Regions from separate parts of the Mesorhizobium sp. CNPSo 4689 genome, predicted to be linked through region 1. Evidence: predicted binding sites of a transcription regulator. Region 1 holds the regulator's gene; the other holds the start of a gene.
What was found. The regulator PhoB, encoded in region 1, activates phosphate uptake and scavenging genes when phosphate is short. The targets are predictions, from matches to a motif close to TGTCATNNANCTGTCAT.
Positions count from the first base shown of each region.

Region 2: a site for PhoB is predicted at 1,357-1,373, ahead of AC04SI_RS05925 (alkaline phosphatase D family protein). Genes of this name have one in related genera too.

Region 1 covers NZ_JBWLUZ010000003.1:458,951-464,453, reverse strand. Annotated here, with positions in the region: gene AC04SI_RS07355 (sugar ABC transporter permease) at 1-1,127, opposite strand, end outside; gene xylF (D-xylose ABC transporter substrate-binding protein) at 1,202-2,242, opposite strand; gene AC04SI_RS07345 (ROK family protein) at 2,508-3,752, shown strand; gene phoB (phosphate regulon transcriptional regulator PhoB) at 3,816-4,505, opposite strand; gene phoU (phosphate signaling complex protein PhoU) at 4,522-5,232, opposite strand; gene pstB (phosphate ABC transporter ATP-binding protein PstB) at 5,271-5,503, opposite strand, start outside.
Region 2 covers NZ_JBWLUZ010000003.1:178,562-184,064, forward strand. Annotated here, with positions in the region: gene AC04SI_RS05920 (MFS transporter) at 14-1,297, shown strand; gene AC04SI_RS05925 (alkaline phosphatase D family protein) at 1,446-3,014, shown strand; gene AC04SI_RS05930 (hypothetical protein) at 3,039-3,317, opposite strand; gene typA (translational GTPase TypA) at 3,514-5,343, shown strand; gene AC04SI_RS05940 (SMP-30/gluconolactonase/LRE family protein) at 5,410-5,503, opposite strand, start outside.

The DNA.
Region 1 (5,503 bases):
ACCAGAAGCTCGTCCAGCGTGCCCAGCGCATTGGTCGAGGCGTTGAGGCGCGCCGACGAGATCGCCGCGCTGATTGCCGCCAGCACGCCCATGATCATGAACACCTTCATCGTCACCCAGCGGGTGTTGATGCCGGCGAGTTCCGCCGCTTCAGGATTGCCACCGATGGCGAAGACATAGCGGCCGAACCGGGTGCGCCTGGTGATGAAGGTCATGACGATGCCGACCGCGACCGCCATCAGCACCGGGATGGCGATGCCATGGGCGATGAACAGGCCGCCTTCGGGAATGGTGATGCCGTTCTGCTGCGCGTACTGGCGCACGATGCCGACCGGCCACGGATAGGAATTGGCGACCCACACCGCGCCAACGATGGCGGCGCAGGCGACCACGCCGAGGAATGTCTCCGCCCACACCGGGCGCAGCGGGAAGTTGAAGCGTTTGCGCTGCGAGCGGCCGTTGAGCAGCGCGAAGGCGACTGCCGCGCAAGCCACGACACCGACGATCCAGCTGGCGGTGGCGCCGATCGAACCGCGTGGCCCGCCGCCCATCAATTGGAAGGTGGCATCGAGCGGCGCGACCGTGCGGCCGCTGGTGATCAGCCACGCCATGCCGCGCCAGACCAGCAGGCCGCCCAGCGTCACGATGAAGGCAGGCACCTCCATATAGGCGATGATGAAGCCCTGGAACGCGCCGATCAGAAGGCCGAGCGCCACGCCGGCGGCGAGTGCGATGATCCAGAGCCAGGGATTGCCGAGCTGGAAGCCGATGACGCGAATGAGGAATTCGGCCTGCGCCACGCCCATGATCATACCGATCACGCCTTCGACGGAGCCGACCGAAAGGTCGATGTTGCGCATGACGATGACCAGCACCATGCCAGTCGCCATGATCGCCACCGACGAGGTCTGCACCGACAGGTTCCACAGATTGCGCGGCGTCAGGAAAAGCCCGCCGGACAGGATATGGATGCCGATCCAGATGACCAGCAGCGCGCCAACCATGCCGAGCATGCGCGTATCGAGTTCGGTTGCCTTGAGAAAGCGTCCGACGGCGCTGAGCTCGGCAGCCCGCGCCCGATCCGCGGTCGCATTGGCGACCGGCGTGTTGGAAGCCGTATCGGTCATGATATCCTCCCACCGGTCTCCGTCTGGCGCGGTTGCCGGAACACCGCCGAACTCGCTACCGGTATCAGCCGGCTTTAGTTGCAGGCCGCGACGCTGCCTGCGGCAACGCCAGCGCAAACCTCGTCCTTCTTGATCCAGCCGGCGTCGATGACGACGTTGAGATTGTCCTTGGTGATCGCGACCGGGGTCAGGAAAAGCGACTTGACAGTGTTGCCGCCAGGCGTCGTGAAGTCCGTGACGCCGGCAATGTCGGTCATCTTCTTGCCGTCGGCCAGTTGCGAGGCAATCTCGGCGGCGTTCTTGCCGAGCTCGCGCGCATCCTTCCACACCGACACGGTCTGCGTGCCGAGCGCGATGCGATTCAGCGCGGCGTGGTCGCCGTCCTGGCCCGAAACCGGAACGGTTCCGGCCAATCCCTGCGCCGTCAGCGCGGCAACGACGCCGCCGGCGGTGCCGTCATTGGCCGCCACCACCGCATCGACCTTGTTGTCGTTGGCGGTCAGGAACTGTTCCATGTTCTTCTGCGCATTGGCCGGCAGCCAGCCGTCCGTATAGGCCTCGCCGACATTCTTGATCTTCCCGCCGTCGATGGCTTCCTTCAGCACTTCCATGGAGCCGGCGAACAGGAAATCGGCGTTCGGATCGGCACCCGAACCCTTGATGAAGACGTAGTTGCCTTCGGGCTTCGCCTTGAACACTTCGCGGGCTTGCATGCGGCCGACTTCCTTGTTGTCGAAGGTCAGGTAGAACACGTCCTTGTTCTCGATCAGGCGGTCATAGCCGACGACCGGAATGCCCTCGTCAAGCGCCTTCTGCACCGCCGGCCCGATGGCCGAGGCGTCCTGCGCCAGCACGATCAGCGCATTCGCACCTTGCGAGATCAGGCTTTCGACGTCGGTCAGCTGCTTGCCGGGATTAGACTGTGCGTCGGCGGAAATGTACTTGTCGCCGGCGGCTTCGATCGCTGCCTTCATCGCCGCCTCATCGGTCTTCCAGCGCTCTTCCTGGAAGTTCGACCACGACACGCCGATGACCTTGTCCTTCGCCTGCGCGACCGACGCCAGCGTCAGCGACATGGCGACACCCGCCAGCATGGCGACTGCAAATTTCTTCATGATATCCTCCCTGCGCCGCGCACGGCGCGACAAACTGACCCGAAGGCCGGCACAAGGCTCTCTTTTTTTCGAGCCTCGAAAAAATACTGATCCAACGCCGAAGCGCTGTCAACATCGATTCTGACGGTTTTTGACGGCCGTCGAATTTTTTTCGGGTCTCGGAATAAATAAATGACAGGACTTCCCGATTCTGCCAATATTCAGTGAGCGCGTCGACGGCCTTCGACGTTCACGAAGCGGCGGCGGCAGGGAGGAGACGCAGGCCATGTCGGTTGGAATCCGCCACGACGATCTACGCCGGCGCAACCGGGCGATGGTGATTTCGGCCGTGCGCAGGGCTGGCCAGCCGTCACGGACCGAGATCGCCGCGACCACTGGCCTCAGCCATTCGACCATTTCGGCGATCTCCTCCGACCTGATCCAGGAAGGCATCCTGACCGAGAGCAAGCCCAGCGAAGCGGCTTCGCTGAAGCGCGGCCGGCCACAGGTCGGCCTCGGCCTCAATCCGGAAGCCACCGCGGTGATGACCGTGGTGCTGTCGCTCAACTTCCTCTCCGTCGCCGTCATCGATTATGCCGGGCAGGTCATTGCCGAAGAGCAACGCCGCCTGGACACGCTGACCATGCCGCGCGACGAGCTGATCGGCGAATGCACGGCGATAGTCCGGCGCCGGTTCGAGGATCCCGATCTCGATGTCCGCAGCGTCGCCCGCATCGCGATGGGCATCCAGGGCATCACCGACACCCATGCCCGCGCCATGCTGTGGTCGCCGATCACGTCGCTGACCGACATCCCCTTTGCCGACATTCTGGAAGGCGAGTTCGGCATTCCCGCTACCATGGAAAACGACTGCAACATGATGGCGGTGGCGCTGCAATGGCGCGATCCCGAACGCTACCGCGACGATTTCATCGCCATCCTGCTCTCGCACGGCATTGGCATGGGGCTGGTGCTGAAGGGCGAACTGTTCACCGGCACTCATTCGTCCGGCGGCGAGTTCGGCCACATGATCCACCGGCCGGGCGGCGCGCTCTGCCGCTGCGGACGGCGCGGCTGCGTCGAAGCCTATGCCGGCAACTATGCCATCTGGCGCAACGCCAGGATGATGAGTGAGGATGCCGAACCGACCGATGTCGGCGACGCCGACATGCGCGCGCTCGCCGCCCGGGCGCGCGAGAGCGACGGGCCGGAGCGCGAAGCCTACCGCAAGGCGGGCGAGGCGCTCGGCTTCGGCCTTGGCAGCCTGTTCGCGCTGATCGATCCCGCACCCGTCGCCATGGTCGGCGTCAGCGCCGCCGCTTTCGATCTGATCGAACCGGCGCTGCGCGAGGCGATTGCCCAGACCGCCGGCGGCCAGCACTCGAAATCGATCTCCTTCGACACCGAGCCGAATGAGTTGCCGCTGATCCGCGAGGGCTGCGCCATGCGCGCGCTTGGCTTCGTCGACCAGGAGATTTTCGCGCCGGGCGTCCAGCAGCGAACGGGTTCGGCAGGAAAGAACGTGGCTTGATCGCGACTTGAGATGTGTTGAGGCCAGGCCGCGCCGTTCGCAGGCCTGAATATCAGCACATACCTAATCTTCCCGGATCGCGTATCCTGCCCCGCGGATGGTGCGGATGACGTCGGGCATGCGGCCATTGTTGACCGCCTTGCGCAGCCGGCCGACATGCACGTCGACCGTTCGCTCGTCGATATAGATCGTCTCGCCCCAGACATTGTCGAGCAGCTGGCTGCGCGAGAACACCCGGCCCGGATGCCGCATCATGAATTCGAGCAGCCGGAACTCGGTCGGCCCGAGCCTGATCTCGCTCTTCTTGCGGTAGACCCGGTGCGACTCGCGGTCGAGCACGATGTCGCCGACCTTGAGCATGCTGGACAGCACTTCCGGCTTGGCGCGACGCAGCAGCGCCTTGACCCTGGCCATGAATTCCGGCGTCGAGAACGGCTTGACCAGATAGTCGTCGGCGCCGGTGGAGAGGCCGCGCACGCGGTCGCTCTCTTCGCCACGCGCCGTAAGCATGATGATCGGCAGCCGCTCGGTCTCGGGCCGCATCCTGAGGCGCCGGCAAAGCTCGATTCCGGAAACCGCCGGCACCATCCAGTCGAGCACCAGCAGGTCGGGAACGTTTTCCTGCAGGCGGATCTCGGCTTCGTCGCCGCGCGTCACCACCTCGACCTGGTAGCCTTCGGATTCCAGATTGTAGCGGAGCAGCACCCCCAGCGGCTCCTCGTCCTCCACCACCATGATGCGTGGCGCTATCATCAGTCGGTTACCCCTGTCATGCAGCCGGCGCGGACATCGCTGTCTCGTCTTGCTTGGGACGATTGGCTGGCAATTGCGAGCCTGTCAGCACATAGTAGGCGTTCTCGGCGATGTTGGTGACATGGTCGCCAATGCGCTCCAGATTCTTGGCGCAGAACAAGAGATGCGTGCAGGCCGTGATGTTGCGCGGATCTTCCATCATGTAGGTCAGCAGCTCACGGAACACCGAGGTGTATTTGACGTCGATGCGCTCGTCGTCGTTCCGAAGCTTGGCGAGTGCCGCGGCGTCTGCGGCGGCGTATTCCTCGATCACCCCTTGCACCTGGACCAGCACCAACTGCGCCATCACATCGATGGAGTGCGACAGGTCGCGCGGCGTGACGCTGAGGCCGACGGTGCCAACGCGCTTGGCGATGTTCTTGGCAAGGTCGCCGATGCGCTCGAGATCGCCGGCCATGCGGATAGAACCGACCACCGCGCGCAAATCGTTGGCCATCGGCTGGCGCTTGGCGATCAGCGTGATGGCGCGGTCGTCCAGCTCGCGCTGGCGCGCATCCATGATGGCGTCGTCGGAGACCACCCTCTGTGCCAGTGCATTGTCGGAATTCAGAAGGGCCTTGGTCGCCCCGCCGACCATCGCGCCGGCCAGTTCGCCCATGTCGGAGATCAGCTTGCTGATCTGCCCGAGATCCTCGTCGAAAGAGGCGACGGTATGATGTTCACCCATGATCCTGTCCTCGTGCCTGAAAGTTGCCGCCGGACCACTCAGCCGAACCGGCCGGTGATGTAGTCCTGCGTGCGCTTGTCGTCGGGGTTGGTGAACATCTTGTCGGTGGCGCCCTCCTCGACCAGATAGCCGAGGTGGAACATGGCCGTGCGCTGCGACACACGCGCCGCCTGCTGCATCGAGTGCGTGACGATGACGATCGTGTAGTTTTGACGCAGCTCGTCGATCAGCTCCTCGACGCGGGCTGTGGCGATCGGGTCGAGCGCCGAGC
Region 2 (5,503 bases), 280 kb from region 1:
ACCGGTCAGTAACATGATAGCTCAATCCCATCCGTTTGGCCAGCGCTACGCTTTCGTCGTGGTCGGCGTCATCTTCCTCTGCCTGCTGATCGCGGCCGGGCTGCGCTCGGCGCCCTCGGTCATGATGCTGCCGCTGGAAGAGAGTTTTGGCTGGCGGCGCGATGTCGTTTCGCTGGCAGCGGCCATTGGCATCTTCCTCTACGGCCTGACCGGGCCGTTTGCCGCGGCTCTGATGGAGCGCATCGGCCTGCGCCGCACGCTGCTCGCCGCGCTGCTGATCATGTCGGGCTCGACGGCGCTCAGCCTGCTGATGACCAAGCCGTGGCATCTGCTGATCACCTGGGGCGTGTTTTCCGGCATCGGGTCGGGTGCGGTCGCCACTGTGCTCGGCGCCACCATCGTCAATCGCTGGTTCAAGACCAATCGCGGCCTGGTGATGGGGCTGATGTCGGCCTCCAGCGCCACCGGCCTGCTGGTATTCCTGCCGCTGCTGGCTGCGCTCGCCCAGTCGGGCGGTTGGAAGCCGGTCGCCATCGCCATCGCGATCGCCACCGCCGCTCTGGTGCCGCTGGTCTGGCTGCTGGTGCCGGAGCGTCCGGCCTCGATCGGCATGGTGCGCTTTGGCGCGGAGGCCGACGACGTGCCGCCGACATCGCCGGCATCGCAGGGCAATTTCCTCGCGCATACGCTGGGCACGCTGCGGCGTGCCGCCGGCACGCGTGTGTTCTGGTATTTGTTCGCCACCTTCTTCGTCTGCGGCTTCACCACCAACGGGCTGGTCGGCACGCATCTGATCGCTTTCTGCGGCGACATGGGCATCGGCGAGGTGCAGGCCGCCGGCCTGCTGTCGATGATGGGTATCTTCGACCTGATCGGCACGACGCTGTCGGGCTGGCTCACCGACCGCTTCGATCCACGCAAGCTGCTCGGCGTCTACTATGCCATCCGCGGCCTGTCGCTGATCTACCTGCCCTATTCCGGCTTCTCGGCGACCAGCCTGATCATCTTCGCCGTGCTCTATGGCCTGGACTGGATCGCCACCGTGCCGCCGACGCTCAGGCTCGCCAACGAGGCGTTCGGCGACCGCAGCGGCCCGATCGTGTTCGGTTGGATCGTCGCCGGGCACCAGGTCGGTGCAGCCAGCGCCGCCTTCTTCGGCGGCACCATGCGCGAACTGCAAGGCAATTACGAACTCGCCTTCATGATCGCTGGCATGACCGCGATTGCCGCGGCCTGTCTTTCGCTGCTGATCAACACCAGCAGGCCGGCCTTCGATCCGGAGCCGCAGGCGGCCTAAGGCGGCTGGGCTAGGCTCTCCCTTCTCCCACAGGAGGAGAAGGGAAGAGGCCTGTTCACTGTTACGAAACCTTCATGGTTCCGAGATGCGCCTGAAACATTGAGGCTGGACCTTGGTGGCACCGTTCGCAGCCATCCAGGAGACAGCCATGAACACAATTTCCCGCCGCGCTTTCGTCACTTCCGCCAGCGCCCTTGGCCTGGTCGGCGCCTCGGGCCTCGCGATGCCCTATTATTCGCGCGCCAATCAGCGGCCGGGCTTCACCCATGGCGTCCAGTCGGGCGACGTCGACGCCGCCAGCGGCATGGTTTGGACGCGCACCGACCGTCCGTCGCGCGTCATGTTCGAAGTCTCGACGACGGAGAATTTCGCCAATGCGACGCGGCTGGCGCCGCTCGATACCTCGCCGGCCAGCGACTACACGGTGAAGCGGCTGCTCACCGAGCTTGCTTCCGACCAGGACATTTTCTACCGCATGATCGCCGCCGATCTCGCCGACATCAACGCCGTCTCCGAACCTATCGTCGGGCGCTTCCGCACGGCACCGGCCTCCAAGCGCGACATCAAGTTCGCCTGGTCGGGCGATACCGCCGGCCAAGGCTGGGGCATCGACGAGACCGGCATGAAGACCTACGCCACGATCGGCAAGCACACGCCCGACTTCTTCCTGCATTCCGGCGATACCATCTATGCCGACGGCGCGATGAAGGACGAGGTCGACCTGCCCGGCGGCGGCAAGTGGAAGAACGTCGTGCTCATCGACGGCAAGCGCAAGGTGGCCGAGACGCTCGACGAATACCGGGACCAGTGGAAGTACAACATGATGGACAGACATGTGCTCGGCCTCAGCGCCATCTGCCCGACCTTCTACCAGTGGGATGACCATGAGGTGCTGAACAACTGGTCGGATTCGAAGGATTTGAGCGCCGACAACCGCTATTCGGAAAAGTCCATCCATGTGCTGGCGGCCCGCGCTGCGCGCGCCTTCCATGAGATGACGACGATCCGCTACGAGCCGTCCGAGCCCGGCCGCGTCTATCGCAAGATCGCCTACGGACCGCTGCTCGACGTGTTCTTCCTCGACATGCGTTCCTATCGCGGCCCCAACGGCCCGGACATGCAGGACACGATGACGCCGCAGTCGCGCATGCTTGGCGAACAGCAGACGAAATGGCTGAAGCGCGAGTTGGCCAACTCCAACGCGACCTGGAAGATCATCGCCGCCGACATGCCGCTCGGCCTCGTCGTCTGGGACGACGGCACCAAGAAGGCCGGCGCCGAAGCGGTCAGCAATGGCGACAATGGTGCGCCAAAGGGTCGCGAGCTCGAGATCGCCGACCTGCTGCGCTACATCAAGAATGCCAGCATCAGCAACACGGTGTGGCTGACCGCCGACGTGCACTACACGGCGGCGCATTACTACAACCCGGACAAGGCACAATTCCAGGATTTCAACCCGTTCTGGGAATTCGTCTCCGGCCCGATCCACGCCGGCACGTTCGGCCCCAATGGTTTTGACATGACCTTCGGGCCGGAGCTGAAATTCATCAAGGCGCCGACCGCCGAACAGGGCCAGAACCTGCCGCCGTCGGCCGGCCTGCAGTTCTTCGGCCTCGTCGACATCAACGGCGCCAGCGAACAGATGACGGTGCGGCTGATGGATCGTGACGACAACGAGCTCTACAAGGTGACGCTCGATCCGGTGCGGTCGGCGTAAGCGACCGGCCGCAGGCGGCGGTCGTCAATCCGGATAGCAGGCGACGGGAATCTTCGGCCAGACCGCACTGTCGCAGCCGGCGGCCTTCTGCTGTTGCTTGAAGGCGGCGCTGACCGGGCCGGTCACCATGGGATCGACGCCATCGGGAGCGTCGGCGTAGAGCTGTTCGGCCGTCTGCGTGTCGGACGGCAAGGCAGGATTTCCCTTGAGCGTCGCGGCGGACTGCGCACCACTTGCCGCAAGTACGACGGCGAGCGCCGCCCAAGCGAGAATCGGCCGGAATTTGCTGACTTGATCGGTCATGACGTTCGAACTGCCCGGACCCCGAAAGGTTCCGCCTTGGTTAACAGAATCATTTCACACGCGGATGTTTAAGATTTGATGAGTATTTGGTGACGAGCCTCCTCTTTCGCAAATGCGAAAAACCCTGTATGAGCCGCGCAACCGAAAGAGGCTGCGCCTTTGGGCCTGCTGCCTGCAACGCTCCCGAGACCGTAAAATGAAAATTCGTAATATCGCGATCATCGCGCACGTCGACCATGGAAAAACCACCCTCGTCGACCAGCTTCTGAGGCAGTCCGGCTCCTTCCGCGACAACCAGCGCGTCGCCGAGCGCGCCATGGATTCCAACGACCTCGAAAAGGAACGCGGCATCACCATCCTGGCCAAGGCGACCTCGGTCGACTGGAAGGACACCCGCATCAACATCGTCGACACCCCCGGCCACGCCGACTTCGGCGGCGAGGTCGAGCGCATCCTGTCGATGGTGGATTCAGCCATCGTGCTGGTCGACGCCGCCGAAGGGCCGATGCCGCAGACCAAGTTCGTCGTCGGCAAGGCGCTCAAAGTCGGGCTGAAGCCGATCGTCGTCATCAACAAGATCGACCGGCCGGATGCCCGCCATGTCGAGGTGGTCAACGAGGTGTTCGACCTGTTTGCCGCACTCGACGCCACCGACGAGCAGCTCGACTTCCCCATTCTGTACGGTTCAGGCCGCGACGGCTGGGTCTCGGAAAACCCCGAGGGCCCGAAGGACCAGGGCCTGGCGCCGCTGTTCGACCTCGTCATCAAGCATGTGCCGGCGCCGACCGTGCATCCCGGCCCGTTCCGCATGATCGGCACCATCCTGGAAGCCAATCCCTTCCTCGGTCGCATCATCACCGGCCGCATCGAATCCGGCACGTTGAAATCCAACCAGCCGGTCAAGGTGCTGCACCATGACGGCACGCTGGTCGAAACTGGCCGTATCTCCAAGATCCTCGCATTCCGAGGCCTCGAGCGCCAACCGATCGAGGAAGCGCAGGCGGGTGACATCGTCGCCATTGCGGGCCTGTCGAAGGGCACTGTCGCCGACACGTTCTGCGACCCGGCGGTGACCGAGCCGCTGCATGCGCAGCCGATCGATCCGCCGACGGTGACGATGTCGTTCCTCGTCAACGATTCACCGCTGGCCGGCACCGAAGGCGACAAGGTGACCAGTCGCGTCATCCGCGACCGCCTGCTGCGCGAAGCCGAAGGCAATGTCGCGCTGAAGATCGAGGAATCGCCCGACAAGGATTCGTTCTTCGTTTCCGGGCGCGGCGAATTGCAGTTGGCCGTGCTGATCGAGACGATGCGCCGCGAAGGTTTTGAGATCGCCGTGTCGCGGCCGCGCGTCGTCATGCAGAACGGCGACAATGGCGAATTGCTGGAGCCGGTCGAGGAAGTCGTCATCGACGTCGATGAGGAGCATGCCGGCATCGTCGTGCAGAAGATGTCGGAGCGCAAAGCCGAGATGGTCGAACTGCGCCCGTCCGGCGGTAACCGCCAGCGCATTGTCTTCCACGCGCCGACACGCGGACTGATCGGCTACCAGTCGGAGCTGCTGACCGATACGCGCGGCACCGCCGTGATGAACCGGCTGTTCCACGCCTATCAGCCCTACAAGGGCGAATTGCCGGGCCGCACCAACGGTGTGCTGATCTCCAACGAACAGGGCGAGGCGGTGGCCTACGCCATGTGGAACCTGGAAGACCGCGGCCCGATGGTCATCGATCCGGGCGTCAAGGTCTATCAGGGCATGATCATCGGCATCCACAGCCGCGACAATGACCTCGAAGTGAACGTGCTGAAGGGCAAGAAGCTGACCAATATCCGTGCCGCCGGCAAGGACGAGGCTGTCAAGCTGACGCCGCCGATCCGCATGACGCTGGAGCGTGCGCTGGCCTGGATCCAGGACGACGAGTTGGTCGAGGTGACGCCGAAGACCATCCGGCTGCGCAAGCTCTATCTCGACCCGAACGAGCGCAAGCGTTTCGAGAAGTCGGCCAAGGTGGTCGGCGCGGCGTAAGTTTTTCGTCGAAGCATTTTCAGGGAGGGAGCACGCGCGTGCTCCCTCCCTTTGTTTTGTCTGCCGTTACCCCAGCGTTGAACCGTTTGCGGTGACGTAGACCGCGTACAGCGATGTCGTCGCGGTGATGAAGAGCCGGTTTCGGCGGGCACCGCCGAAG